One region of the Virgibacillus byunsanensis genome, then DNA from elsewhere that is predicted to be linked to it. Evidence: a T-box and tRNA genes for the amino acid it is inferred to sense, from the RefSeq annotation. Region 1 holds a T-box; the other holds one or more tRNA genes.

Region 1 (6,447 bases):
TCTAATTCTTTTTCCAAGCGATTAATTTCTTTATCAAAGTCAATCAATCCTTCAAGTGGAAGGAACAATTCAGCTCCTGTTACAACAGCTGACATTGCTTTATCTAATGCATCAACTTTAACAGCGATGGTTAGTTCACTGGTATTACAGAAACGCTCTAGGTAGTGACGGTTGATTTCAAGTTCATCAACAATTGCTTCGTTTTCTCCTTGAATCAGTAGACTAATTTGTTTTGACATTGGTGTATCAACTTCAGATCGAATATTACGTACTGCCTTAATAATAGCTACTAGTCGTTTCATTTGTTTTGAAGCTATTTCATCATGAAATTCATCCTGTACTTTAGGCCATGCAGCAACTGTAATCGACTTACCCTGATGTGGCAATTGCTGCCAGATTTCTTCCGTTATGAATGGCATGTATGGATGGAGCATACGCATTGTTTGATCTAATACATAGGCTAAAACAGATCTCGTCGTTTTCTTTTTAGCTTCGTCTTCACCATATAGTGGCAATTTAGCCATTTCAATATACCAATCACATAATTCATCCCAAATGAAATTATATAGATGGCGACCCGCTTCACCAAACTCATATTTATTCGTGTTTTTCGTTACTTGTTCAATCGTTTCATTTAAGCGAGTTAAAATCCATTTATCTGCTAATGACTTTTCGCCTGATAAATCGATATCCTCGTATTTGAAATCTTGCATATTCATTAATGAAAAACGAGATGCGTTCCACACTTTGTTTGCGAAGTTCCATGTGGCCTCAATTTTCTCCCAATGAAAACGTAAATCTTGACCTGGTGTTGATCCTGTTAGTAGGAAGTATCGTAGTGAATCAGCACCGTATTTTTCAATTACATCCATAGGGTCGACGCCATTTCCTAGTGACTTACTCATTTTCCGTCCTTCTGCATCCCGAATTAAACCATGTATTAAAACATCTTTAAATGGTCTTTTCCCCGTAAACTCTTTCGCTTGGAAAATCATTCGTGCAACCCAGAAAAAGATAATATCATACCCCGTTACTAATACATCTGTAGGGAAGTGTCTTTTAAAATCTTTTGCATCCGTATCTGGCCAGCCCATTGTAGAAAATGGCCATAAAGCAGATGAAAACCACGTATCTAAGACATCTTCATCCTGACTCCAATTTTCAATATCACTAGGAGCCTCTTTACCAACATATAGTTCATTTGTTTCTTTATGATACCAAGCAGGTATCCGGTGTCCCCACCACAGCTGACGGGAAATACACCAATCACGAATATTTTCCATCCAATGTAAATACGTCCGTTCAAAACGGTCGGGCACAAAATTAACTTTGTCATCACCTTGTTGTAACTCAATTGCTTCATCAGCTAATGGCTGCATATTCACAAACCACTGTGTTGATAAGTACGGTTCAACAACAGCCCCACTACGTTCTGAATGACCTACTTGATGCGTACGTTCTTCAATCTCAAATAATACCTGTTGTTCTTGAAGATCCTTTACAATTTGCTTGCGGCATTCAAATCGATCAAGTCCTTCGTATTTACCAGCATTTTGATTCATGGACCCATCTTCATTCATAACAAGTACTCGTTCTAAATTATGACGGTTTCCAATTTCAAAATCATTTGGGTCATGAGCAGGTGTGATTTTTACAGCTCCAGAACCTAACTCCATATCAACATAATCATCTGCAACAATTTCAATTTCACGTCCAACAATGGGCAGTTTCACTTTTTTACCAACAAAGTGTTTGTAACGTTCGTCTGTAGGATGAACGGCAACTGCGGTATCACCTAACATAGTTTCTGGGCGAGTGGTTGCAATTTCAATCGTTTCATCACTGTCTAGAATGGGATAGCGCATGTGGTAAAACTTACCTTGAACTTCTTCGTAGATTACCTCAATATCAGATAATGCTGTCTTTGTTTTGGGATCCCAATTTATAATATATTCCCCACGATAAATTAAACCTTTTTCATATAATTTAACAAATACTTCCCGTACTGCGTTGGATAACCCATCATCCAACGTAAATCGTTCTCTGGAATAATCGAGTCCAAGACCCAACTTTTCCCATTGTGAGCGAATGAAATCAGCATATTCCTCTTTCCAGTCCCAAGCAGTTTCTAAAAACTTTTCACGCCCTAAATCATAACGATTTTTACCTTGTTCTTTTAACTTTCCCTCTACTTTTGCTTGTGTTGCTATTCCTGCGTGGTCCATACCGGGCAACCATAGTACATCATAACCCTGCATTCGTTTCATGCGGGAAATCGTATCCTGCATGGTTGTATCCCATGCATGCCCTAAATGTAATCGTCCAGTTACATTCGGTGGAGGAATAACAATCGTATACGGTTCTTTTTCTTCATCTCCTGTTGCTTCAAAAAACTTTCCATCTACCCAAAACTTGTATCGTCCCTCTTCAATTTCTTGCGGATTGTACTTTGTTGGCATAGAAATCTTCTGTTCATCACTCAACCTTAATTCCTCCTTTAACAATAAAAAAACCCAATCCATCCTATAAAAAGGACGAAAAGGGTATTATTCCGTGGTACCACCTTTGTTTACAAGTCAGTAACAACTTGCACACTCATTAAATTTAGTAACGGAAATTATCCGGCATTTCTTCTACTCTATTCAAAGAAGCAGCATCAAGGGCGACCTTCCAAAATAATGTTTCCTGGGAAATTTTCAGCTCACGATTTCCCTCTCTTTAGGTGATTATTTTGTACTCTTCCCTATCATCACATTTCAAATATTCTATTCCTACTATCTATATAACATTTTATCGATAAATGGATATAAAATCAACTGTTAGTATACGTATTGCACAAAACACATGTATGTATACATATTATATTAAATAATAACGAACAAGTGAAATGAATTTTGAAAAAAGAGGTGATTGAGTTGGCAAGATACTATCGTTATAGGTTACCACCTTGGGCAAGAAATTGCATTATAGTTGTGGAAAGAGTTACGTTACCTATCTTAATTTTCCAATTAATTCGTACGTTGCTTTTTCCTTCGTCATTAGATGTTTTCTTATTAGGAATCTTGGTAGGAATATTTATTGCCTTTTATTTAGAATGGATTTAGCTTTCTAAAGACTCATCAAATAAATCTGGTTCTATTAATGTCTCTGCTTTCTGTGACCATTTAAAACCAAATATTAACTGACGATAGGCACGCTGTAGACGTTTATTTTTTTCAATCATTGTCGTTGTTGTCGTATTTTTTGTGTATGCATTTACATTTGATATGTAACTGGATGGATCTAATAAATAAATGGCTAATAAAAGTAACTCATATTTGCTTAAATTATTTTCATTGATATAAGTAGAAAATTGCTCAATAAGTAATTCGGTATGATTGTCGTAATAAGTTGCTTGTTCTTTATATAAATATGACAAGTCTGAAATGCTATTCCCAATATAAGCTTTTTCCCAATTCAGTAATGATGTATTTTCGTTATGAACCATATGGGAGAATTTTAGTTGACCATGACACAAACTAGTATTCCACTCAGATTGGTTTTGTAACTCCTCTATGAGCTGATCGACACGCTTGTTAAGTTCTTTTAAAATCATTTCAATATCTCGATATTGTGAGCAAACCTGTAATTCAAATGGAGACATATATCTACTCTTCTCAAAATGTTCAACATAGCTTAATAGATTTTCTTGAATTTTTTCACAGAATGATGTTTTGTAATCTCTAAATTCACGTAATGCCTTCGGTGAATCAAATGGTTGAGGTTGTTTCGTACTATGGTGAAGTTTACCAATACAACTATAGATATTGTTTATAGCGGTTTTATCGTCAATTTGTTTCCTTTCAATCCAAGGGGATATGTACCAAATTTTCTGATCAAGTTCTAAATATAACTTCCCTTCTGCTGTTAAATAAACTGGTAGAACGTAGGTTATGTTTTTAGAATATGCTTCATGATAGACCTTTTCCCATGTAGAAATAACCTCCATTGTTAACGAACTCTTCTTTACCGCAAAAGTATAGTGTGAGTCGCTAACTTTATAAAGACGATCTGTTATTTTTTCAATGTATGTTGGTCGTATGGAATATCCTCTTAAAACTTTTTGGATCGTATTCATATGCCTACACCACCTTGGAAGAAATCGATAATTAATCTTTAAACTAGATACCCCTTGCCACAAAGTCAAGGGGTAATTTGTTGTTTCTTATTTATTAGTAAAAGGTATATAAAGTAACTGTCCTTCTGAAATCTGATCATCTGGTAAGCGATTTTGCTTGAGAAGTTGTAATGCAGATACTTTATAACGTTCTGCAATCGTTTCTATGGTATCCTTTTCCTGAACGATACATAGTTTCATTTTTGCATACTTCACATCTTCGTCTTGTCTAAACATATCCGATAAATAACGAACATCTTTTACTTCATCAGAGCGACTCTCCATGCCTTCATATAGATCATCGGATTCAGCAAGGTCCATAAGATCTGGTGATGGTTCATCAGGAGAAGGTGGCTCTTGTGGCTCTTGTGGCTCAGGTTCCTTCTTGAAAAACTCGGAAAGAGATTGAGTCTTTGTATACTTCCATCGCTCTTTTTCTGGTTCATCCTTTTTTGTTTCTACCTTTTCTGTCTCTGGAGAAGATAATGTATTTGTTCCTAATTCCTCCATCTCTTCTGGAGATTCCAAGTCTTTTTTATTTTTGAGTTCAAACTGGAATGTTTCTGCTTTCCCATCTTCCTTCTCTCCCTGAAGTGCATAATTGGGATCCCGATCCACTTCATCCTGTATTCCATGAATTTCAATAGTGGAACTTAATTTTAACTGACTTTGATTTGGAACTTCATAATCAAAAGATTCAATACTTACTGTTACATCATTAAGATCCGCTACACGATACGTTGGAACTGAAATTTCCACTGGGAATCGATGTGAAAATTCCGCTTGGTTATCATCAGTATCCACAACCCTTTCTACATATCTTCTTGAATGATAATCATCAAAGTGGAGCAGATCTTCTTCTTCGTCTTCCTCAAATGTGGTAGCTACTTTCTGATATTCTCCACGAAGTTCTATTACACCTCTGATTGAAATATATTCATTAAATGGTTGAATAGATATTTCTGGGTCAAGGGATATGCCCATCATTTCTGCAACTTCCTGTCCCTTTTCAAAATAAAGTGATTCCCTTAAATCAAAACTAAACACGGCTCGATCATTTGACACATGTCTTCCTCCCTTCAACACACATATTCCATGTGCATATATGTCTTAGTTCACTATATGAAAAAGACTCTAAGGTTATGCTTAGAATAGAAAAAAGCCATCCAAACGGATGGCTTTTTAGAAGTATATATTACTTACTTCTCTATTTTAGAAAACGCATTTCTAACAGCTTGAATCGTTTTATCAATATCCTCATCTGTGTGTGCAGTTGACAGGAATAGACCTTCAAACTGTGATGGCGGTAAAAATACACCTTCATCTATCATAGATCTGTAATATTGTGCAAAATAGTTCAGGTTAGCTTGCTGTGCTGAATTATAGTTGGTTACTGCTTCATTTGTAAAGAAGACACCTACCATAGAACCAGCCCGGTTGATTTGTAATGGAATGCTAAAATCAATGGAGGCCTGTTTAAAACCAGCAACTAATTTATCCACTTTTTTATTAATTTCATCGTATGAAGATTGGTTTAGTGCACTTAATGTTTCGTAACCCGCTGTCATAGCTAGTGGATTTCCTGAAAGTGTACCAGCTTGATATATAGACCCTGTTGGTGCTACTTTTTCCATAATTTCACGTTTCCCACCATATGCACCTACTGGCAGACCACCACCAATAACTTTTCCTAAACATGTTAAATCAGGGATTACGCCAAAGTGTCCTTGTGCACAATTAAACCCTACACGAAATCCAGTCATTACTTCATCAAATATTAATACTGTTTCATTGTCTTCCGTGATTTTTCGGAGCTCTTGTAAGAAGTTCTCCATAGGTGGTACCACACCCATATTCCCTGAGACAGGCTCAACGATTACTGCAGCAATATCATCTCCATAGTTCTCAAATGCATAACGCACACTATCCACATCGTTATATGGAACCGTAATTGTATTTTTGGCAATTGCTTCAGGTACCCCTGGGCTGTCAGGGAGTCCTAAAGTTGCAACACCTGAACCTGCTTTAATAAGTAATGAATCTCCATGACCATGGTAGTTTCCTTCGAATTTCAAGATTTTATCACGTCCAGTGTGCCCTCTTGCTAGACGTAATGCACTCATGGTTGCTTCCGTTCCAGAGTTTACCATCCGTACCATTTCAATAGATGGGACCCGGTCAATAACAAGTTGTGCTAATTTATTTTCTAAAAGAGTAGGAGCACCGAAGCTAGTTCCTTTTTCTACCGATTCTTTTAATTTAGTGACCACTCGTTCATCTGCATGTCCTAA
Region 2 (6,447 bases), on a different contig from region 1:
TGGTAAATAGAGAACTTTAACATTTGGTCCAGCATCAATCGTAAAGTAGGCAGGAACACCAGATGCTCTTAAGTCTCGAACCATGTGCATAACAGCCAATGTTGTATCATGCCAATATGTAAATGGTGGCTCTGCACCTAACGTTGTAGCATGCATTTTCAAACAATTAGATTCTGCAATACGTCCTACCTTTTCAAAATCACGATCGGTTATTCCTTGCTTTATCTGATCAAGATCATTTGGAATTGTTTCCACCCAACTCGTATAAAACGGTGATGTATCGACAGTCCGCTTCATTCCATCGCGACTGGAAACCTTTTTCATTTTTGAGGATAGAACGACAGCAGCAACACGAACGTCCCAGTGGTTTGCTGGTGCAACTTGAACTGCATGAGAATCAGAACCATCGTCCTGTTTCCCTTGCTCCCATTCTACAAAGCCACCGTATATTGAGCGACATGCTGAGCCTGAACCTTGCCTTGTTAAACGAGATAGTTCCTGATTGCTTACACTCAAATCTAACGCTTTTGTTGCTGCAGCTGCCAAGGCAGCAAAACCAGAGGCAGAGGAAGCAAAGCCAGCAGCTGTAGGGACTTTATTTATGGAATTCACTTCTGCATATAAGTTTGGTTTAGAGCTAAAATCCCTGATCAGATCAAGAAACCTCGTTACCCGGTAATATTCGTCACCAGCAACAACATGATCATTCAGTAAAAAATGATCCTCTAGTAAATGTTCGCGAAATTCAACAGAAGTTGTCGTATAAAATCCATCCAGTGTTAAGGAAAGGCTATTATTCATTGGTAATATCAATGATTCGTTACGCTTTCCCCAATACTTAATTAGAGCAATATTTGTATGGGCTTTTGCTGTGGCTTTCATTGTGTATATCCCCTTTTTGCATGTAGCCATAAAACTCTACTACAACGTCACGCTGGTTACTGCTTATTTAATCCTGTTTTCTTAATACGAAAGGCCAAACAGCGTGAGCACCAATTTTTTTAAGTTTCTCAGTAAGGTGTCTAGAATGCACTTCATCCCGAGCTAAAGCAATGATGCAGCCACCATTACCCCCACCAGTTAGTTTAGCACCTAATGCTCCTTCTTGGCGGGCAAAATAAATAAGTCTGTTTAGGCCAGCATCGCTTACCCCAAGTGCTTCTAACTCTTTTTGGGCCTCGTTCAACATATTACCTAAAAGATGTTTGCTTGCTCTTTCTAATGCACCTCTTGCCTGATGTGTTATTTCACCAATTCGATCTAATCTAGCCTGTATTCTCTTAGGAGCAGATTTTAGTAAATGGGCTACAGATTCTATAGCTAACCGCGTATCTCCCATTCTCCCTGAATCAGCAACTACAAAGTGGAAATCACTCTTAGGACGAATGAAATGCATAGGAAGTTCCTTCTCATACCATATTGGAGACTCAGAAGTGATCGTCAATGTATCGATACCACTAGGGGCTCCATGGGCATACGTTTCTGCAACGTTTGCTAGGTTTAACAGTTCATCTTCTGTGTAACTTTGGTTTGAGTATGCAAACAACGATCTAATTACAGCAATAGCAACAGACGCACTAGATCCAAGGCCTTTACCTGGTGGTATGGATGATGTAATACGAATCAACATGTCCTTAATAGGTAAATTCAGATGTTCTAATGTTGCCTTAACGCAATTTACCAGCCCATCTAAAGATTCTGGAGCCAAGTCAATAGGACCATGATAAAACGTACTATCCAGCTTGATTGCACCAGGAACAAATTCGATTTCTGATTCTACTCCTACCAGCGGAAAAGGGATTGCAATAGCAGGCTGTCCGTGTACAACCGCATGTTCCCCAATCAAAATCAATTTACTATGAGCTATACCTATAGCTGTTTGTTCTGAAGTTGTTGCTTTTTCTGCACTCATTTTTTATATTCGTCCACCAATTCTTTAGCTTTTCCGACACGGATTTCTTTTTCGGTTATTAATCGTTCAGCAATGATATCAATCATCTCCCCTTTGGCCCCTGCTGCTATTGCAACAGAGCGAGAATGTAAAGCCATATGACCTTTTTGGATACCATCTGTTACTAATGCTTTCAGCGCTCCAAGGTTCTGGGCTAAACCGACTGCTACGATGACTTGAGCTAGGTCTTGTGCTGAATCCACATTTAAAATCTTGTGTGCAATCTTTGATATAGGATGAACACGAATCGACCCACCAACAGTTCCTACAGACATAGGTAACTCTAGCTCACCTACAAGATTTCCTTCTTTATCCACTGACCAGGTTGTCATGGAACTATACATACCATGACGCGAAGCATAGGCATGGGCACCAGCCTCTACTGCTCGCCAATCATTTCCTGTAGCAATAACAATTGGGTCAATTCCATTCATTATACCTTTATTATGCGTTACAGCACGATACGGGTCTGAAGCAGCGAACTCATATGCATGAACAACTCCATCACGGACTTGTTCTCCTGTGAATTCCTCACTTTCTAATAAAGAGGGAGGAATAACACAACGTGCTCTTGCTAAACATTTATCAGCATAATTAGAAAGAATCCGTAAATAAACCTTTCCTTTTGTCAATTCCTCTACTGTTGGCGCTAATGCTTCAACCATCGTATTAATAATGTTAGCACCCATCGCATCACATGTATTTATATATAAATGCAGAACTAGCATTTGTGAGTATTTTGAATCAGATTCTTGATTTAGTATTCGTACCTCAAGATCTTCTGCTCCTCCACCTCTAGCAACCATACTAGGAAAAGAAGCATTTGCATCATTAATCAACAATTCTTTAGCTTCTAATAATGCATTTTTTGCTGCATCCATATCAGGGACACCGACTACTTGTATTTGGCCAATCATGACTCGATCTGTAGATTCCGTCGAAAATCCACCCGCATTTCTTACTATTTTAGCAATATAACTTGCAGATGCAACAACTGATGGCTCTTCAATTGCCATGGGTACTACATATTCTTTCCCATTAATTAAAAAATTCAACCCTAAACCTAGAGGAAGTGGAAATGTACCTATGACATTTTCAATCATCTTGTCTGCTGTTTCCATTTTTAATGGTTCTTTTGAAAACAAATATTCTGTTTCCTCATCAGAGAAATCGGTCATATTAGTCAATAATTCTCTGCGCTCTTCAACACTCATATTATAAAAGCCAGGAATTCTAGAAGTTTCCATACCACTCATCCTTTTATATATATAGTTATATATGTCAAAATAGTAAGCTATTATATTTAATTAAAGCGAATTTTTATCAATTGTTGTTATTCATATAGAATAAAAAAATTACTGTATCTATTATGTTAAAAAAATGCATAAAATGCAAATAAACAAGGTTGTTTACAATCATAACGACCTTGTTTATTGAAAATTAATTATGTATGATGTATTTCACCTAAATTTTAATTCATATAAGATGGTGAGCCATGGAGGATTCGAACCTCCGACCCTCTGATTAAAAGTCAGATGCTCTGCCAGCTGAGCTAATGGCTCGTTTTGTACTATTAAATTATTCTTTTGCCTGCGTTTCATCCTAATGACCCCTACATCTAACAGTTTATTCATGGATGTTTTGTGCTTCGGGGTTACTCGTAGCTAATTCGGCAGATGTGTTGCTCGTTGCTCTGCCAGCTGAGCTAATGGCTCGTTTTGTACTATAATTTATTCAATTGCCTGCTTTTTATCTTAATGACCTTTGCATTTACTTGCATCATCATGAGTTGCAAAATGGCTTGAAAAATAAAAAATGGCTGGGCTACCAGGATTCGAACCTGGGGTACACGGGATCAAAACCCGATGCCTTACCGCTTGGCTATAGCCCAACAAAATTATGAAATGGTGGAGGGGGGCAGATTCGAACTGCCGAACCCGAGGGAGCGGATTTACAGTCCGCCGCGTTTAGCCACTTCGCTACCCCTCCGAATGTATTCTTAACCATTTATCATTTTTTATACTTAAAAAAATGGTGCCGGCCAGAGGACTTGAACCCCCAACCTACTGATTACAAGTCAGTTGCTCTACCAGTTGAGCTAGGCCGGCTAATTATAACTAAAGTTTTCTTGATTGATCAACATGCTTAGGCTACCTCTGCTTCTTCTAGGTCATTCAAAGATGTTACGTGCATCGAGGTTACTCGTAGCTAATTCGGTAGAAGTTTTGCTCGTCTCTACCAGTTGAACTAGGCCGGCTAATTATATTAAAGTTCCTTTTGATTGATCCATGTGTGTTGGATTTCAAGTAAAAGGAATGGTGGAGGATGCAGGGCTCGAACCTGCGACATCTTGCTTGTAAGGCAAGTGCTCTCCCAGCTGAGCTAATCCTCCATAAGTGGTGACCCGTACGGGATTCGAACCCGTGTTACCGCCGTGAAAGGGCGGTGTCTTAACCACTTGACCAACGGGCCTTACAATGGTTTACATGAAATACATTTTTTGATATTATACGCCTTAAAAAAAGCATCATGTCGTAAACCGACGAATTTTATTATATACAGATATAGTCTATTTGTAAAGGGGTAATCTAATATTTTATATTTTTTTTACGATGATTGTAGACTTGAAAGCTATAGTTAAATTTTTCTGGGATTTTGCTCTATAAATATTCTCCAACTTATTTCATTTTTAAACAAATAAATAACATAGTTTTTCTATCACACGGAGTTAGGTTATAATGTAAAAAGTAATATTAATGGAGGTGCTCATGTGTCAGGATTATTGCAAGGTAAAAATATCGTAGTGATGGGTGTAGCAAATGAAAGAAGTATTGCTTGGGGAATAACCAAGTCATTACATAATGCAGGTGCAAATCTTATTTTCACAAATAGACAAGAACGTTCCTATCAAAAATTGACTAAGCTGCTTGAAAAACATCAAATCGAAGCGAAATTAGTCGTTACATGTGATGTTTCAAACGATGAAAGCATCCATGAAGCTTTTAGTGAAATTAAAGAAAAAATTGGCGTTATTCATGGATTAATTCACTCCGTTGCATTTGCAAATCGAGATGAATTAAAAGGTGAATATGCTGACACTTCTCGTGAAGGTTTCTTATTAGCTCAAGAGATTAGTGCATTTTCACTTGTAGCTGTTACAAAAGCAGCTAAAGAAGTTATGACAGAAGGTGGTAGTATTGTAACACAGACGTATCTAGGCGCAGAACGTGTAATTGAAAACTATAACGTCATGGGAGTTGCAAAAGCATCATTAGAAGCTAGTGTAAGGTATTTAGCTGAAGATGTAGGGAAATATGGTATTCGTGTTAATGCGATCTCTGCAGGGCCAATTCGTACCTTGTCTGCTAAAGGTGTATCTGGCTTTAATGAAAAAACTGGTGTGATCGAGGAAAAAGCTCCTTTACGTAGAAATGTCGATCAGGACCAAGTTGGAGACGCAACCTTATTCTTTATTAGTGAGCTTGCCAGAGGGATAACTGGAGAGGTTTTACATGTCGATTCAGGTTACCATATTATTGGTGGATAAATCATCACTGAATGAAGCTTAACATCTAATAGACACTACTCTGGATGAATACGGGTACGTGTCTATTTTTTGAAATATAATACCCTGAAGACATTTTGCAGCAGGGAGGGTTATTATGGGAGAATGGTTCACAACATTATACGGAGACAGTTTTGCGCCGTTTGGTACAAGTCATTTAATAGTGCTATTTATTTATCTTGCAGGTATCATATTACTTTTAATCACCTATAAAAAAATAATATCCAGCAATTATTTATATAATACCCTTCGCTGGTTTTTCTTTAGTCTTTTAATTCTTTCTGAGTTAGGCTATCAAGCATGGTCTATACATAACGGCATATGGAGCTTACGTGAATATATCCCACTTCACCTTTGCGGAATTGCCAGTATAATCGCAGCAGCTGCATTAGCAACACATAACAAAAAATTAATTTATATCACCTTTTTCATAGGGCTAATTCCTTCACTTTTAGCTTTAATAACTCCAGAACTTCCATATGGTTACCCACACTTTCGGTTTTGGAAATTATTTATTCATCATATAGCTATTTCATGGGTGAGTATTTTTCTAGTTGCTACAAATCCTATAAAGATAACTTTCAAAGCAATGGTGGAAACTTACGGTTATTTACTTATCTATGCTGCTATTATAGGCTTTTTAATTAATCCATGGTTAAACTCCAACTATCTATACCTTTCAACCACACCAACAACTAGTACACCTCTCGATTTATTAGGTAGTGGTTTTTGGTATTACGTTAACCTTTGTTTATTGGGACTGATTGTCTTAATAGGACAATTTGGGTTGTATAAACTCTTTAAAAAAGTTTCAACTAGATAATAAACACTAAACTCTTTTTCTACTATGGATACTTTTATATAAAAAGGTACCCAAACTTTTTTCAAGTTTGGGTACCTTTAACTTTAGAGCTTCCAAGCGGATTCGAAC

What was found. A T-box is a leader RNA that pairs with one kind of tRNA and senses whether it is charged. The one in region 1 lies ahead of ACFQ3N_RS14175 (valine--tRNA ligase), so its partner is inferred to be a tRNA-Val.
Region 2: it encodes a tRNA-Val, which carries the amino acid that the T-box ahead of ACFQ3N_RS14175 (valine--tRNA ligase) is inferred to sense. The anticodon was not compared.

The regions. Positions count from the first base shown of each region.
Region 1 covers NZ_JBHTKJ010000039.1:5,830-12,276, forward strand. Annotated here, with positions in the region: gene ACFQ3N_RS14175 (valine--tRNA ligase) at 1-2,459, opposite strand, end outside; T-box leader at 2,528-2,759, opposite strand; gene ACFQ3N_RS14180 (hypothetical protein) at 2,916-3,104, shown strand; gene ACFQ3N_RS14185 (hypothetical protein) at 3,101-4,117, opposite strand; gene spoVID (stage VI sporulation protein D) at 4,205-5,221, opposite strand; gene hemL (glutamate-1-semialdehyde 2,1-aminomutase) at 5,356-6,447, opposite strand, start outside.
Region 2 covers NZ_JBHTKJ010000011.1:253-6,699, reverse strand. Annotated here, with positions in the region: gene mvaD (diphosphomevalonate decarboxylase) at 1-882, opposite strand, end outside; gene mvk (mevalonate kinase) at 950-1,912, opposite strand; gene ACFQ3N_RS04775 (hydroxymethylglutaryl-CoA reductase, degradative) at 1,909-3,219, opposite strand; tRNA gene ACFQ3N_RS04770 (tRNA-Lys) at 3,438-3,513, opposite strand; tRNA gene ACFQ3N_RS04765 (tRNA-Gln) at 3,768-3,842, opposite strand; tRNA gene ACFQ3N_RS04760 (tRNA-Tyr) at 3,857-3,940, opposite strand; tRNA gene ACFQ3N_RS04755 (tRNA-Thr) at 3,984-4,059, opposite strand; tRNA gene ACFQ3N_RS04750 (tRNA-Val) at 4,268-4,343, opposite strand; tRNA gene ACFQ3N_RS04745 (tRNA-Glu) at 4,349-4,423, opposite strand; gene fabI (enoyl-ACP reductase FabI) at 4,722-5,498, shown strand; gene ACFQ3N_RS04735 (YwaF family protein) at 5,614-6,339, shown strand; tRNA gene ACFQ3N_RS04730 (tRNA-Thr) at 6,427-6,447, opposite strand, start outside.